Regions from separate parts of the Vreelandella sp. ssv genome, predicted to be linked through region 1. Evidence: riboswitches for the same ligand, from Rfam matches in the RefSeq annotation. Region 1 holds a riboswitch; each other region holds the start of a gene.
The links. Region 1 has a riboswitch for thiamine pyrophosphate ahead of AC5TBW_RS13410 (SLC5/6 family protein). Riboswitches for the same ligand answer to the same signal wherever they lie in the genome.
Positions count from the first base shown of each region.

Region 2: it holds a riboswitch for thiamine pyrophosphate, as region 1 does, so the genes downstream of both, tenA (thiaminase II) here and AC5TBW_RS13410 (SLC5/6 family protein) in region 1, are expected to answer to the same signal.
Region 3: it holds a riboswitch for thiamine pyrophosphate, as region 1 does, so the genes downstream of both, thiM (hydroxyethylthiazole kinase) here and AC5TBW_RS13410 (SLC5/6 family protein) in region 1, are expected to answer to the same signal.

Region 1 covers NZ_CM182545.1:2,930,924-2,936,621, forward strand. The annotation lists gene AC5TBW_RS13400 (magnesium transporter CorA family protein) at 1-257, opposite strand, end outside; gene AC5TBW_RS13405 (diguanylate cyclase domain-containing protein) at 254-1,705, opposite strand; gene AC5TBW_RS13410 (SLC5/6 family protein) at 1,762-3,150, opposite strand; TPP riboswitch at 3,140-3,246, opposite strand; gene AC5TBW_RS13415 (peroxidase-related enzyme) at 3,290-3,892, opposite strand; gene AC5TBW_RS13420 (hypothetical protein) at 4,071-4,763, shown strand; gene AC5TBW_RS13425 (CoA-acylating methylmalonate-semialdehyde dehydrogenase) at 4,860-5,698, opposite strand, start outside.
Region 2 covers NZ_CM182545.1:981,589-987,286, forward strand. The annotation lists gene thiC (phosphomethylpyrimidine synthase ThiC) at 1-1,893, opposite strand, end outside; gene tenA (thiaminase II) at 1,921-2,589, opposite strand; TPP riboswitch at 2,680-2,836, opposite strand; gene AC5TBW_RS04570 (DUF262 domain-containing protein) at 3,095-4,180, shown strand; gene AC5TBW_RS04575 (hypothetical protein) at 4,182-4,691, shown strand; gene AC5TBW_RS04580 (MFS transporter permease) at 4,760-5,428, opposite strand; gene AC5TBW_RS04585 (aldo/keto reductase) at 5,425-5,698, opposite strand, start outside.
Region 3 covers NZ_CM182545.1:194,151-199,848, forward strand. The annotation lists gene AC5TBW_RS00955 (LysR family transcriptional regulator) at 1-663, opposite strand, end outside; gene thiE (thiamine phosphate synthase) at 660-1,283, opposite strand; gene thiM (hydroxyethylthiazole kinase) at 1,273-2,082, opposite strand; TPP riboswitch at 2,106-2,204, opposite strand; gene gloA (lactoylglutathione lyase) at 2,332-2,868, shown strand; gene AC5TBW_RS00975 (DUF6164 family protein) at 2,878-3,246, shown strand; gene AC5TBW_RS00980 (cupin domain-containing protein) at 3,261-3,926, opposite strand; gene ampC (class C beta-lactamase) at 4,093-5,289, opposite strand; gene AC5TBW_RS00990 (LysR family transcriptional regulator) at 5,467-5,698, shown strand, end outside.

The DNA.
Region 1 (5,698 bases):
GAGGAGATGCCGCGATAAATAATCAGGGTATGGTTATCAAACTCTTCAATTTTAGGCGGATGGCGCTCTTTATGGGCATCTTGAATCGCCATTGGGTGAAACTCAAAGGCCTCTAAAATAGCGCGTTCGCTCTCCTGGGTTTCACCCTGCATATCAATCCAGATATGGCTTTCAGGTATAGACTGCCAAACGGTTATCAGGTGTTCGCCGCCCTCTTGAGTTTTACCATCAGGGGTGGTGAGAATCGTTCGAATCATGATCGTCCTTGAGTTTTATCTGGAATCGACGCAATGTCCGCAGGCTGCGCAATCCGCACTTGGGCTTTTCCTAAGCGCTTAGCTTCATACATAGCAACATCGGCGCGCTTTAGCAGTTCATTCGCCGTTTCAGCGCTAGCAGGTAAGTAAATAGCAACACCAATACTAACGCTGACATTTAACAACCTCTCGCTGGTGACTAGTGGTTCTTCAATTACGGGGATTAATTTATTAGCCAAACCCTCAATTGCCGATCGCTCACTGCCCTCCAAGAGCATGACAAACTCATCCCCAGCCCAGCGCGCTATATAATCGGTTTCTCGGACGGCCTGGACCAATCGTTTAGCCATTACCCGCAGCAACTCATCACCCATGGCGTGACCGTGAGTATCATTAATTGCTTTAAAACCGTCCAGATCCATAAACAGAACTGCTAAGGGCTTATAGGTACGTCGAGTGCGGGCCATTGCATTGGGTAAATGCTCATCTAGCGCTCGCCGATTAGGCAGTTTGGTTAATACATCCTCACGGGCCTGTTGGTCACGCAAGCGCTCTAACTGCTGTCGTTCGGTAATGTCATGAATAAACAGGCTTGTTCGCTCGCGCCCATCAATTATTAATTTTTTGACACGAACTTCGACAGGCAGCTCAGTGCCATCATAGCGCCGAGCCGTATAGGTGATAGGAACCTGATCACTATCGATTGGCAAGCCATTGGGGAACAGTCGTTGGGTGATCGACCTTGCCAGCACCGCTTTGCGTGGCCAACCAAACATTATCTCTGCAGCGCGATTCCAATCCAGAATGACGCCTTCTCCATCAAGACTGATATAGGCGTCATAGGCAGATTCGATAACAAGATTGAGCTCATTAGTACGCCGCTCAATTTGGCTCTCCATACTGCGGTGTAACTCATTCAGCGCTAGCTGAGATGCATGAGTTTTTTTTCTTTCTCTGATCAGCCGCTCACGCAGACGAATCTCATCTGTGACTATTGCCGCTAAATCCTTTAATGCCGCCAGCTCGTTCTGACTAAGTACACGAGGCTGGGTATCGATTGCACAGAGTGATCCCAACGCGAGCCCACTGGAGGTACTCAAGGGAATGCCCGCGTAAAAGCGAATACCCTTAGTAGCCGTCACATGAGGATTTTGCGCAAAGCGGGGATCCTGGCGAGCATCTTCAACGATTAACGGCTCTGAGGCAGTCACCGTGTAAGCACAGAAAGCCACATCACGAGATGTCTCGCGAGTTTCTATGCCGACACGAGACTTAATCCACTGACGTTCGGCATCAATTAACGTTATCGTTGATATCGGCACGTTCAGCAACTGGGTCACCAGCCTTGTGACGCGGTCAAAGGCGGGTTCATCCGGAGTATCCAGCAGCTCAAGCTCATAAAGAGCGGCTAACCGCGCCGCTTCATCAGATGCTATGGGGTAGCTCATTGTTATGTCACCCATTGAGGCAGGTGTATATCTGCCAGCATATCGCGACCAGTACTTTAATGCTTAATACTTACTGCTTTTTTAGTCATATTAGCCAGCAACAGACTGACCAGCGTTGAGGCTGCTAATGCGCCAACGAATGGCCCTAAGGTGGGGATACTGCCCGGAAAACTGGCAGCCACTACGCCCGCGATAAGACTGCCTTGACTTATTCCTTCAGGAATAATTGCCCCCAATAATCCTGCAATGCCCCCCGCAATAGCTGCTACTGGGGTCATTCGCGGCCATAGACCCAACAGAACGGGCACCACAATGGCGGCACACAGCAAGTCAGCAATAAGGAAGAGTCGCAGAACGGATAACCCCTGCAAGGCAATCACTACGACCGGAATCATCAGAGCAATCGTGACCCAACGAGCAGTGGTCAGTGAAACGCCCCGCCCCTCGCTGCGCGTGACGACGAGCGAGGCAATACCATTTTGTAACGTATCAACGCTGGAGGCTACCAAGGTCACCGCCAACACAAGGGAAGGTAGCGTCAGCCAAATGGGAGCATCACTTAGCAGGGCAAAAAATGGCATCGGCGGCTCCCCTAATGACATACCGCTCATCGCGGCCAACATACCCAGACCGCCAATCAACATAACGACAACAACCGTCATGGCGCCGCCTAGCCATGCCCCACGCCCCAGACTTTGATCGTCACGCGCAGCCCATACGCGTTGCCAATACCCTTGGTGGAAGAGATTAGCCGCCGTGACTGCGATCACCAGCGTTAACGCGACGCTGAGTGCACCGGCAACAGGAATAGACGGCAGTGTTGTCTCGCTAGGCATGGCAGGCAACCGCCACAACGTGACGCTCGCCACCGCCAACAGTAGCGCCAGCAATAGCCATGCTTGCCAACGGTCCGTGGCAAGGCTAGCGCGCAGTCCCCCAACCGCCGTATAAACCAGAGTGGTAAGGGCAACCCCTATAATCACCAGCGCAGGTGGTACATCGGATAGTAGCGCGGTGATCGCACCAATAGCGGTTAGCTCAGCGGCTAAAAAGCAGGCCATATAGCCAACCGAGACCAGAGTTACCCAGCGCCTCACGCCCAAGCCATAGCAGGCTTCAGCAAACTCGGCGATACTGCGCCCCTCAGGAAGAGCACGGCGGATCTTCGGCCCATACAGTCCTAATACAATAAACGGTAGCGCTGACCCCAGTGCATAACCTGCTAATGCAAGGGGGCCAACGAATGCACCAATTTCAGGTGGCGCAAAAAGGATCCATGCACCCATTCCGGATGCGAGAAATGAGAGCCCAAGGGTAGAGGCGGTTTGCGAGTTACGGGCAGTGACGTAGTCATCCAGCGGACCATCTACCCAGCGAGCACGGAGACCTAAATAAACAAAGCAGCAAAGCGCCGCGCCAAGCACGGCTGACGTCAGGTAAAGCATGTCGCACTTCCTCCGCCGGTACTAACCGGATCAGGTTCCAGGGTCTGCGCGATACGCATTCTCAGCCTTTATGACACGGCTCCCCTGGCGACAGTGAATGGAGGCGCTATCCTCAATGATAAAAGCGCCTTAGTAAAGCTTAAGCAGAGCCTGCAGCATCATGGCGGGGTACACGCCCCATTAAGTAAAACTCCTCATTGGGCGGTGTTCCCGCGAGTGTCACCAAGCGGTTCGACAAGCCAAAAAATGCCGCGATGGCGCCAATATCCCAGCAATCCTCCTGGCTAAAGCCTACCGCCAGGAGGCGTGTGAGCCACTCGTCCGTCATTTCACCGACATCGATAGCGCAGTGCATCGCAAAATCAAGCATCACCCGATGGCGCTCGCTAATCGGCGCCACGCAATGATTAATCGCGACCTGGTCGGCAAGCAGCGGGTTTTTACTGTAAATTCGCACCAAGGCGCCGTGCGCTACGACGCAATACAAACATCGGTTACGCGCACTGGTGGCGACGACGATCATCTCTTTTTCTGCTTTAGTGAGCGAGTCCGACTCACGCTCCATTAGTGCATCATGATAGGCAAAGAAAGCACGAAACTCGGCTGGGCGGTGGGCCAACATTAGAAACACATTGGGCACAAACCCTGCTTTTTCCTGGACAGCTAAAATCGTGGTACGAATATCTTCTGGAAGGTCATCCAACGTGGCAGGCACATTAAAGCGACTTAATGGAGCAGACATAACCACCTCTTTATTGTTAAGTTTAACCATCTCATAAAAAACGGCTTCGCGGTTGAGTAACAAAAAGCTAATTTAAGTGACTTTTAATCAACCGTCCTGCTCGCCATACTGAACTATCGATCTGTGATAAAAACCGCGCACCACTCTTAATAAACAGTTCGCTCAAAGGGACACTGCCATGAGTCATAACGAAGCCAAGGAACATACCCCCGGTCGTCTAAACGAGCTGTTTGCTGACCCCTACCAAGCGTTTGAAAATGATACTGACGAGCGTCAGTTACATATTCGTATCATGCTGCATATGCTCCTTGCTCGACCAATGACTCGGGGGCAAATGACACTGCGGGTGATTCATGGTTGGGAGAATGGTGGTTTTGAGCCGGAAGACCTTCAGCATGTCGACTACCCACTCACAGGGGTCCCTGACTTCAAGCGCGCAGTGCAGGATTTTGAACACGCCTCCAAGCACAATACACGGCTACCCGCAGACAATACCGCCATACTTGCCGCCCCTTTAAAAGATGCAATCGCCGACGCCGAAGCTGAGGGCCAAAGTTTCCCTAATGACATCCGCAACTCGCCAGCACGATGGCAAGCGTTTGAGGGTGGCTTGGCGCTATATACACTGTTTAAAATGTATCACCGCCTTGTTTATGGCGAAGACGACACTTATCGCTGTGCTCAGTGTATTACCCCCCTTGGTATGCGAGAGATACATGAATTTCACCTCGAAGAGGGTGAGTTCGCGCTACTCGTGCCACCAGGGCCACACTTCAAGAGCGAACCTTCCTTACTGGTTTTACACGAAAGCCAACTCGGTCCGATAGAACAATTGCTTGAGGAAAGCCTGCCCCTGTTTGATAACTTTTAAAGGACGCAATATCGTTTCATTGGCCCTGTCCACCGCCTGCTTTTAGTTGGCCCCGCTTAAAGCAGGGCCAGTATGCAGGAATTAACATTGCTTCAATTAGCCAAGCGAAATCGTACTATTGATACCGCTGGAGACATTCTCAGGTTCAAACCAACGCGCCGTTACGGTTTTCGTTTGCGTCCAGAAAGCAATCGCCTGTTTGCCGTTGGGTCCTAAATCCCCCAACTTTGATGCCCTCGATCCGGTGAAGCTGAAGTACGCAACGGGCACGGGAATCGGCACGTTAATCCCAATTTGACCAACATCGATATCCGTCTCAAAACGCCTTGCGATCCAGCCTGAGTTGGTAAAGATAGAGGTACCATTGCCATTTGGGTTGGCATTAATAAAGGCAATCGCCTCATCCAGCGTTTCAACACTGACGACACAAAGTACGGGGCCAAAAATCTCTTCGCGATAAATGGTCATATCTGCCGTAACGCCAGCAAACAGGGTCGGTCCTACAAAGTTACCGTTGGGGTAACCCTCAACCTGAACGTTGCGCCCATCGACCATCAGTTTGGCGCCCTCTTTTTCGCCTGCATCGATTAAACGCAGCACACGGTCACGAGCAGCTGGCGACACCAGCGGCCCCAAATCCGCATCCAGCTGGGTGCCTGGACCTACTTTCATTGCCCGCGCCGCCTCAACAATGTCGCTTAGCCATTCGCGTGCCTCACCGACCAGCACCACCACCGAATTCGCCATGCAGCGCTGGCCCGCCGCGCCAAAAGCTGAGCCCAACAGATTGTTGATCGCTTGGCTACGGTTCGCATCAGGCATCACCACACAGTGATTTTTGGCCCCCATCATCGCCTGCATCCGCTTACCCGCTGCGGCGGCACGGTTATACAACAGCGAACCCACGTGGGTAGAGCCGATGAAAGAGAGCGCCT
Region 2 (5,698 bases), 1.9 Mb from region 1:
TTCCTGATAGAGCTCGCTGCCTTTATTGCGAAACTTCTCCGCCTGCTCTTCCATACCACGTTTTACCGCTTCTGCGTCGTTTAGGCCGTGCTCGTTGGCCCGGTCTTTGTAAGTGTCACGCACTTCCTGGCTGATCTTCATGGAGCAGAACTTCGGCCCGCACATGGAGCAGAAGTGCGCCACCTTGGCGGAGTCTTTCGGCAGGGTTTCGTCGTGGTACTCACGGGCGGTATCCGGGTCTAGCCCCAGGTTGAACTGGTCTTCCCAGCGGAACTCGAAGCGCGCCTTGGAGAGCGCATTATCACGCCGCTGCGCCGCCGGGTGACCCTTGGCGAGATCCGCCGCATGAGCAGCAATTTTGTAGGTAATGATGCCCGTTTTGACATCATCTTTGTTTGGCAGACCCAAATGCTCTTTCGGGGTGACGTAGCAGAGCATGGCGCAGCCAAACCAGCCGATCATCGCCGCCCCAATGCCGGAAGTAATGTGGTCGTAGCCGGGGGCGATATCCGTGACTAGCGGCCCAAGCGTATAGAAAGGCGCTTCGTCGCAGTACTCCAGCTGCTTATCCATGTTCTCTTTCACAAGATGCATGGGCACATGGCCGGGGCCTTCGATCATCACCTGCACATCGTGCTTCCAGGCAATGTGGGTCAGCTCGCCCAGGGTTTTCAGCTCCGCCATTTGTGCTTCGTCGTTGGCATCGGCCACTGAGCCAGGGCGTAGGCCATCGCCGAGGGAGAACGCGACATCGTACTGCTTGCAGATCTCGCAGATCTCCTCGAAGTGGGTGTACAGAAAGCTCTCCTGGTGATGGTACAAACACCACTTGGCCATGATCGAGCCGCCGCGGCTGACAATGCCGGTGACCCGCTTGGCGGTGAGCGGCACATAGCGCAGCAGCACCCCCGCATGAATGGTGAAGTAGTCCACACCCTGTTCGGCCTGCTCGATCAGCGTATCGCGGAAGACTTCCCAGGTGAGGTCTTCGGCCACGCCTTTAACCTTCTCCAGCGCCTGATAGATAGGCACCGTGCCAATCGGCACCGGAGAGTTGCGCAGAATCCACTCGCGGGTTTCGTGGATGTTCTGCCCGGTGGAGAGATCCATGATGGTATCCGCGCCCCAGCGGATACCCCAGGTCATCTTATCCACTTCCTCCTCAATGGAAGACGTGACAGCCGAGTTACCCAAGTTGCCGTTAATCTTGACCAGAAAGTTGCGGCCAATAATCATCGGCTCGCTTTCTGGGTGGTTGATGTTATTGGGAATGATCGCCCGCCCGCGGGCGACTTCATCACGCACGAATTCAGGGGTGATCTCTTCCGGCAGGCTGGCGCCAAAGCTCTGGCCTTTGTGCTGGTGGCCCAGAATCCGCTCAACTTCAGCGGTACCCAGCGTTTGGCGACGCTGGTTTTCCCGCAGGGCAATAAACTCCATTTCTGGCGTAATAATGCCCTGGCGGGCGTAGTGCAGCTGGGTGACGTTCTTGCCTGCTTTTGCGCGGCGCGGCGTGCGGGTTAAATCAAAGCGCAGCTGGGCAAGCATCGGGTCGTTGGCGCGGCGGTTGCCGTAATCAGACGTAGGGCCTGAGAGAAATTCGGTGTCGTCCCGCGCCTCAATCCAGGCGCGGCGTAGTTCCGGCAGCCCGCGGCGCAGATCAATCTGGGCATCGGGGTCGGTGTAAGGGCCGGAAGTGTCGTACACCAGCAGCGGCGGGTTCTCTTCATCGATACCGGTGGTTTTGGTCGGTGACAGGGTGATCTCCCTAAACGGGACGCGAATATCCGGCTGGGAGCCTTCGATGTAAACCTTCCGCGAGCCGGGCAGTGGCTGAATGGCGGCGGCATCGACTTGGGCGGTTTCGGCTAAAAAGTGGCTAGTCTTGCTCATGTATCGGTTCCTTGTAGTTGTTGACCACTATTCAGAGAGGTCTAGGCCCATCTGCCAGAAGTCGATTTCCAGGCGGGTGGCATCGCGGAAGATCTTGCTCAGCTCGGTAAAGCGGGCAGGGGTAACGTCGGCAAGGCGAGCGTTTAGCCATTCAAGCTCCGCCTGCATGGCGGCCTGAAACTCGTCGCCTTCGTACATGGCAATCCAGGCGTCAAACGGGTTTTGGCTACCGCGCAGGGTAGAAGGCTGGGCGTTCAGCCAGTTGGCGATTTCGCCGTAGCCAACCAGGCAGGGGGCCAACGCCACGTGCAAATCGAGCAAGTCGCCGCGGTTGCCGGTATCCAACACATAGCGGGTGTAGGCCAGAGTGGCCCTGGCTTCGGGAAGCTCCGCCAGTTCTTGCTCGGAAATCCCCCACTCCTGACAAAACCCCACGTGCAGGCCCAACTCCACATCCACGATGGCTTTTAAGCCTTCATGGGCTTGGCGAAGATCGGCAAGGGTGGGGCTTTTATAGACAGCCAGCGCGTAGGCGCGGGCGAAGTGAATTAAAAACAGGTAGTCCTGCTTTAAGTAGTGGCGAAACGACGCCTCAGGCAGCGTGGCATTGCCCAACTGGCGCACAAAATCGTGCTCAATATAGGCACGCCAATCTTGCTGGCAGGCGGTGGTGAGATCAGTAAAGCGGTAGCCCATGATGCCTCCGGTGGTAATGATCTGGAGGGCAGGCGAATAAGATCGAGGAAATGGCGCGGAAGGTGGCGTGCGATCGTGAAAGAGAGCTAGCCAAGGCCATCGCTTGATCCCTACGCCGGTACCCGCGCTGCATATTATCTAAGCAGCGCATTAGCCGGATCAGGTTCAGCGGGACCAGCGCTCGGTAGCAAAAATGCTAACCCTGCGCCATCTCAGCCGGATATCACCGGCACCCCGTCAAGCTGTTCGTTGGTGGAGTGTAGGAGGCGGGTGGGGGAGATGCAAGGGGCTTGATTAGAGATGGCAATGCGCGCAGAACAAGAGTTTTAGGTATTCTGCCAAAATTGGCTTTGCTCTCAATGGAATCAATGGGGTAGAGTCAAATTAGGCGGATACCAAACCCCAATAAATGTGCCGACTCGTTTATTGGGGTTTGGTAGCGGGGTTTATAATTGATATTAGCTAATAGAGACCGATTTTCGAATATTGAGGTGGAGAATTTTACATGGCTGAAGAATACAATGAAAAAATCGAAAGAGCAGAAGCCGAGCAAGAGGAGTCAGAGGACTACTCTGAAACTCCGCCTTCTGACATTGTAGCTTTCAACGAGCTAAGGTCTTGTGCGGACCTTGTTAGAATGCATAAAGCAGGGCAACTAATTATTAAACCAGACTTCCAGCGTGATGTTGTTTGGTCGAACCCTGCCCAGACAAGATTTATCGACTCACTAGTTAAACAGCTCCCGATTCCTAGTATGTGTCTAAGCCTTGATTATAAAACTGAAAAAAGGCTTATGATTGATGGATTACAAAGAATTTCTAGCATTATCAAGTTTTTGACAGACGAGCAGTGGAGGCTTTCCAAACTAGAAGATATTGACTCGAGAATATCAGGAAGGACGTCTGGTTATTTAAAAGATAAACATTTTGAGATATACAGTCGTATAGAGAACCTAACTATCCCTGTGACTGTTCTAAGATGTGATTATTCTAAAAAGTCGCATTTAAATTATTTGTTTACGATTTTTCATCGCCTTAATACCGGAGGTAATAAGCTCAGTAACCAAGAAATCCGTAACTGCATATATGCAGGTGCATTTAATGAAATGCTGAAAGAAATTGTTTCACAAAAAGAGACTAGAGATCTATTTGGCCTCGAAGAAGAAAAAACATACCGATATGCATACGAAGAGTTATTCCTAAGAATATTCACGTTTGCTGATACGTTCGAAAAATATAATGGTCGGCTAGCGAAGTATCTTAATGAATATATGGATTCTAAGAAAAAAATTACTGAAAACGAAATAGAGTCAAAATTCGATAGAATTAACCGCTCTATTGCCCTTTTATATAGGAAAATACTTGATGGAGTGCAGCTTCCAAAATTGAGCAAGTCAACAGTTGAAGCGCTATTTGTAGGTATATATAGAAATATAGATGCGTTAGAAGATGAATCAAATGAGGAGCTATCTGCTCGTTATAAGACATTAAGGGAGGATGAAAATTTCTCAATAGAAAGCTTAAGCGAGGGGTTGGCCGCGACAGATAAAGTTAAAGCCAGAATATCTAAGTCAATTGAGTTATTTAGCTGATATGATTGTTAAAAAACATATTTATCGAACACTTAAGGACTTAGATGATAGGTACAATGGTGCCATGCTTTGTTCGAGTGTTGATGAATCAATTTATTACTCAAAGTTGGCAATACTAGAATACTGTGGATGGATCGAAGAGGCATTTGATAACATTGTGAGGCGAGCTGTAAAAACAAAGTTAAAAAGCCATCCCTATAAGCAAATGCTTGAAAATTCGGTTATTGGAAATAATCATGGATTCCAGTATAAGGAAAACTTTAGGCCAATGCTAATTAGAGCAATTGGCTTAGTAGCTATGGAAAAAATAGAAAAAGAACTTGATAAAACCGGAAATCTTTCAATTCTAATTAGTGAGTTGGAAGCAGTTAAACGGGATCGTGATAGTGCGGCACATACATGGGCTCAGAATGCGACTCGAACATATCCTGCGCCCTCTATTACTCGATCTAGATTAGAAGAAATCCATCCCATTGCGAAAGAGATTTATTCATATGTCGCTAAGCTTTAATGCAGCTAACAAACAGCGGCAGCACGACAGCCAATACTCCGCACTGGCTGAGTCAGCGCTGGGCATCATCACTTGAACTCAATGCTTTTCCAGATCAGCCCAACCAGTGAGATCACCAGTATAGCGAACAGTACGGCAACGCCCCCCGAATCCAGCGCTTGCAACGTTAGGCCTGAAACCACTAGCCATAGCGCTGGAATGATGATGGCGATCCAGAGAGCGAAACCCCGCAACATGATTAGCACCAAGCCCAGCGTGGTAACCGCCGTGGGGTCGGCATGAATGCCGAACACTTCTGCCTGATACCAGGAGCCGCCGCTTAGCGGCGCCACCAGCGGCATCATTATCAGGCCAAAGAAGGTGATGGCTATACCTATAGCAACCGGTGGGGTTGTTGAGCGTGGCGCGTTATCCATTCCCCATCCCGTTAGCGCTATCAATGCCAATAGCACGGCTTGGAAGATGAAAGCGTAGCCAACATAGCCCCCGGCCCAGTTGAGTTCTGCATAGCGCTGAATGAAAAACGCGACGGCGACAAAGGCCCAGAGAGGGGCGGGTAGCAGGCAGGTGATTCGCGTGCGGTGTTTCAGCGCCAGCACAAGGGTGGCGGCGCCCAAGGTGAGGGTAAGCAGGTGCAGCGGCCAGAAGGTTTCTCCCATGCGTTCCAGCAGGCGAAAGTAAACATCTGCCGTGAAAGGAATAAAGTCCTGCAGTTGGTAGCTTGTCCACTCGTTCATAGCGACTCGATATAGGCGGCCATCCGCTGCCGGGCGTCGGCCGTGGGCGTGGGGGTGTGGCCGGCACGCATATTCTCGCGCAGGTGCTCGACCTGGGTGGTGGCGGGTATCGCGCAGGTGATCGCCGGGTGGCTAACGATAAACTTCAGCAGAAAGTCCGCCCAGGTTGTGCAGCCGCATTCCGTCTGCGCCCACTCGGGCAATGGCACGTCACGGCGCTTGAAGTTCTTGATCAGGCTGCCGCCATCGTAAGGGCGATTGGCGATCACG
Region 3 (5,698 bases), 1.5 Mb from region 1:
CACATCACCATTATTACTCTCCAGTGGGCCATGCACGGCTAATGGCTGCGCAGGTAGCTGCCAGTCTGCGCTATTTTGGCCGCTGCGGTAACGCAGGCAGCGATGATCAGTAAGGGCGTTAACGCTACTGGGTTCGCCGTGGGTGTCAAGATATGTTGGCGATGCACAAAACAGTAAACGGCAGCGAGTCAGGCGGCGTGCGACTAGGCTGGAGTCGGGCAGGCTGCCGATACGAATCGCCACGTCATAGCCCTCTTCCAGTAGGTCAACGCGACGGTCATTAAGATCCAAGCGCACATCAAGCGCTGGATGGGCAAGCATAAACTGGGTGACGAGTGGCGCTAAGTAGCGGGTACCAAAACTCATGGGCCCATTCACGCGTAAACGGCCCCGCACGTCACTGGTTCCTTGGCCAACCTCGGCGGCGGCTTCATCAAGGGCTTGTAGCACCCCCTGGGCGCGCATTAAATAGCGCTCTCCAGCCTCAGTGAGATGGAGGCGACGCGTAGTACGCTGTATCAGCCGCGCCCCGAGTGCCTCCTCCAGCGCCATGACCTGACGAGAGATGCGGGTACGTGAGATATCGAGTACTTCAGCCGCTCGGGTATAACTACCCAGCTCGGCCACCCGCACGAAAGCCACGATATGCTCTAGTTGGTTCATGACACAGCAAATGCCTGAAAAGCGCGTGCCGCCTGGAAAGGATCAGGTTGGCCGCAAATGGCTGAAATCACCGCTAAGCCGTTCGCTCCTGCCCGCTGCACGCTAACGGCATGCTCAGCTTTCAACCCGCCAATCGCCACGCTGGGCAGTGGGCACGCCTTGACCAGCGTGGCCAAGCCGCCAAAGCCGATAGGCTGGGCGTGGTCCTGTTTGCTCACTGTTGCAAACACGGGCCCAATGCCTACGTAATCAATTAACGCCATGGGCGCCGCTTGGAGCTGAGCGAGGGTATTGATCGACAGACCAATAATCGCCTTTTCACCTAGCACTCGGCGTGCTTCCTGAACAGCGGCATCGCTCTGACCGACATGCAGGCCATCTGCCTGACTCTCTAGCGCTACCTGTAAACGATCGTTAATGATCAGCGGCACACCGGTGCCTGCCAACAGTACTTTTAGCCGCTGGGCTTGAGCAATCATCTGTTTATCGCTGGCATGCTTATCGCGTAGCTGCACGATGGTCACACCACCTCTTACCGCTGCTTCAACTGTCTGCTCTAGGCCATAATCGTCGCAAAGCGCAGCGTCGGTGACCAAATAAAGCGATAGATTAAACGGCATGGAGTGACTCCAACTGGGTATGAGCAGTGAGATCGTCAGGGGTAAGTTGATAAAGCGCATCCAGCAACGCGACCTGAAAACTGCCTGGGCCCTGAGCAGTACTACCCGCCCGCTCACCAGCGACCGCAAAGCAGCCTAGCGCCGCGGCGGTGGCTTCCAGCGGGGTTTCGCGGTTGGCCGCAACAAAAGCGGTGACCAGTGCGCTAAGGCCGCAGCCTAACGTTGTGACCCGGGGCATTAAGGGGTGGCCACCGTTAATACGGTAATGCTGTGTGCCATTCGTCACCCAGTCACTTTCACCGGTCATCGCGACAATGCAGCCATGTTTTTGCGCTAGCGCTATCGCTGCGTCTATGGCTTGGTCGGCGGCAGCTGTCGAGTCCACACCGCGCCCTTGGCTGGCTAACCCATTGAGCGCCAGAATTTCAGAGGCATTGCCCCGAATCACGCTAGGCTTTAAAACGAGCAAACGCGCGCATAGCGATTGACGATAGCGGGTTGCACCAACGGCGACAGGATCTAATACCCAGGGAATCGAGAGCTGGTCGGCGGTGGCCGCGGCGGTCAGCATGGCGTCAGCCCAGTGGGCAGAGATAGTGCCAATGTTGATCGACAGCCCGGCAGAAATAGTAGTGAACTCAGCCACTTCCTCTGGAGCATGCAGCATTGCGGGTGATGCGCCAGTAGCTAGCAGCAGGTTGGCCGTGCTGTTCATTGCAACATAATTGGTCATGCAATGGACTAGCGGTGTCACTGCGCGCAGCGTTGCAAGGTAATCGCCAAGCGGAGGTAGGGTCATAGCATCCTCCCGGCGGGGAGGTGGTAAGCGGTACCACGACTCCCTACGCCGGTGTTATCCGGTTCAGGTTCAAAGGGTTCTTCTCAGCTCGCGAACAATGGTGAGCGCCCCTGCCGAACGATTACTATCCTTGGCTGCGTTGGCCCTGTAAAGCCCGGGGCGAGGGGAATAGGTGGAAATATGACGCCCCAGCCCCCATGTTAAACGGTATACGGAGTGAATGACCCATATCAGCGAAAGGAGAGCGTGATGAGTTTTCAAGGTGAGCAGCATCCTGGTGTCGTCGATACACCGCCTCAAACCCAAGGATTCCGTTTAAACCACACCATGCTGCGGGTCAAAGACCCCGAGCGGGCGCTGACGTTCTACTCCAGGGTGTTTGGCATGCAGGTGCTGCGGCGACTGGATTTCGAAGAGATGCAGTTCTCGCTCTACTTTTTAGCCAACGTGGAGTCGAGCGACAGCGTGCCGGAAGAGAGCGAAGCGCGTACTGTCTGGACCTTTAGCCAAAAAGGGCTATTAGAGTTGACCCACAACTGGGGCACCGAAAACCAGGAAGACTTCACCTACCACGATGGCAATGCCGACCCTCAGGGCTTTGGGCACATCTGCTTTAACGTGCCGGATTTGGCAGCGGCACAGGCATGGTTTGACGAGCACGACGTCACCTTCGTAAAACGCGCGGATCAGGGCAAGATGAAAGATGTTATCTTCGTTAAAGACCCGGATGGCTACTGGATCGAAGTGATACAGGCAGACTTGATGGCGGGTAAAAGCGACACATGAGGCACGCCAATGGCTGAACTACTGTTCCGGCTGCGCCACGTTACCGACGAAGAGGCCATGGAGGTGCGTGACCTGTTGGCCGCCCATGGCTTTGATACCTATGAAACCCAGGCGGGCTTTTTCCGCCTGGGGGTCGATGCTATCTGGCTACGTAATCCACATCAGCACGATGCGGCTATCGCCGCGCTAGACGCCTATCAGGCGGAGCGCCTTGAGCGCGTCCAGCGTGAGCATCAAGCAGCGGTTGAACGGGGCGACGCGGAAACATTGTGGCATCGCTTGGCCGCTCACCCGCTGCAGGTGGTGCTAGTACTGTTAGCGGTGGGACTGATTGCGGCCCTGACACTATTGCCATTTCTGGGCTTGTCCCGAACCTAAGCTTAAGCCTAACCTCAAGCGGGCGGTAGATGCCCCCGTTTGAGGTACATCATCACGCCATTTTCACCGGCGGTGAGTGCAGGCGCTGCGCCGCTGGGGTAGCGACACCAGGTGCCCGCCGTGTAGCTCTGCTCGCTATCGCTCAGGCTGCCTTCAAGAATCAAAAACTCCAGCCCACCCAGCAGGGTCGGGTAGGCGATCGAGGTGCCCGCCGACCAGCGCTCCAGGCTGGTGCGCTCCTGCTTGTAGGTGTGCAGCATCTTGTAGGCAATGCGCGGGCGCCGGTCTGGCTGCCAGGGCAGTCGGTGAGCAGGCACCGCCAGCTGTAGCGTATCGTTAGGGTCAAACTGATGCAGTTTGACAAAAATCAGCGCGCCTTCTTCACCAATCTGCGGCGTATGGCCGGTGCCGATGGGGTTCCTCAGGTAACTGCCCGCCGCGTAGCGCCCATGCTCATCGGCGAACACACCTTCCAGGACCAAAATTTCTTCGCCGCCGCCGTGGGTATGGCGCTCGAACTGCGTATTGGGCGCGTAGCGAACAAGGCTGGTCGCGCGGGCAACTTCATCACCAATTCGGTCAAACATCATGCGCTCGACCCCGGCACTGGGGGAATCGACCCACTGATACTCTTCCGGGGTAACACAGGCAAAGTGGCTAAAATCGGCGTTTAGACGCATGGGAAAGGCTCTTCGCAGTGAAGGTAAAGTAACGGGGAGGGGTGCTAGTCTCCTTATCGACAGCAAAAAATGCAACTTTCGGTGCGTTTCACGCGCCATTTAGGCATGAAAATGCCGCCCGAAGGCGGCAATGCTTAATACTGCTTAAGAAAATTTATAAACAGTCTCACTCAGAGGTTTCGGTAAGCGCGGAGATGATCTGGTGGGCAGCTTCTATGCGGGCTTGATTGGGATAGTTGCGGTTTGCCAGCATGACAATACCAATTTGCTCACTAGGCACAAAAGCCACATAGCCGCCGAATCCGTTGGTAGAGCCGGTCTTGTTGTAGAGTGCCTGCTGCCTGGGGGCTAGCGGCGGAGCTAAGCGGTTGGCGGGATTGGGCTCCAAAATCATTTCAAGCGAGTTGCCCTCCAACAGCTGTTCAAGGGTCACTGGGTAAGCGTAGCTTTCCCAACCCAGGCCCTGCGTCATATTAGCGATATTGAAGTAACCCGTGCGCGTGGCTGCCAAGGCTTGGCTTAGGGGCTCATCAAGCTCATTTTCATCAAGCCTATTATCATCAAGCCCAGGGCTATCCATATTAGCTTCCACAAACGTCAGTACGTCGGCGGCTGTTGATTTTAAACCGTAGGCTTGGGCATCCAGCATGCCCGGGTTCACCCTAATCGGCTCATCCTCTTTAGAGTAACCGTAGGCGTAGTGTGCCTGCTGCGCGTCAGGCACCTGAAAATAGCTGTGCTCTAGCCCTAGCGGCGCGAACAGCGCCTCCTCCATTAGCGTCTCATACGTTTTGCCAAGGCGTTGGGCGGTTAGGTAACCCAGCAAACCTATGCTGGGGTTAGAGTAGAGTCGATGGCTACCAGGAGCGGATGCAGGCTGCCACTGGCGATAGTAGTCGATCATCTGCGCTTCGCTTTTTACCGCGTCAGGAAACTGCAACGGAAGCTCGCCGGCTGTGTAGGTGCCCAGTTCCAGCAGCGAGATTTCATCGAAGGCACTGCCTTTCAAGGCTGGCAGATGCTGGCTGGCCGCATCGGAAAGCGAGAGAGCACCGCTAGACTGCGCATAGCCAGCGAGTGCACCTGTAAAGATTTTGCTGATAGAACCGAGTTCGAACAACGTCTCATCAGTGACCGGTGTGCCTGCTTCTTGATTAGCGAGGCCATAATTAAAGTAGTGCTGTTGACCATTAATGCTCAGTGCGACCGCCATTCCTGGGATGCGATGCTCATCCATCAGTGGGGCGATAGTATCGTTTACCCATGCGTCAATTTTCTCACTATCCGCCTTTTCAGACGCCGAGACGGTGTTACCGATCAGGAGCGAACCTGTCATGATAAGGCCAATGTTTGCTGCTAACATCTTACGCATACCAGAATCCTGTTTCTATTGATGAGCAAAGCGCTAACGGGTGCCGCCACTCGCGTTAAACGCAAACTCGTCTCGATAAGAGTGCTAAAGAGCTAACATACGGCGCGTGGTAAAGATTAACAAACAGCGATATTTTGCATGAGCCATTAGAAAAATTTGGGGGTTTAGGTGGTGCGTCCCTATCTGCCGTTAAAAGCGCTGCGTGCCTTTGAGGTGTCGGCCAGGCATTTGAGTTTTACGCGAGCGGCAGAAGAACTGCACGTGACCCAGGCAGCGGTTAGTCATCAGGTTAAGTTACTTGAAATGCAGTTGAAGGTGCGGCTATTCACACGCTTGCCACGGGGGCTAATGCTGACCCAAGAGGGTGAACTGCTGCTGCCGGTGTTGACGAGTTCCTTCG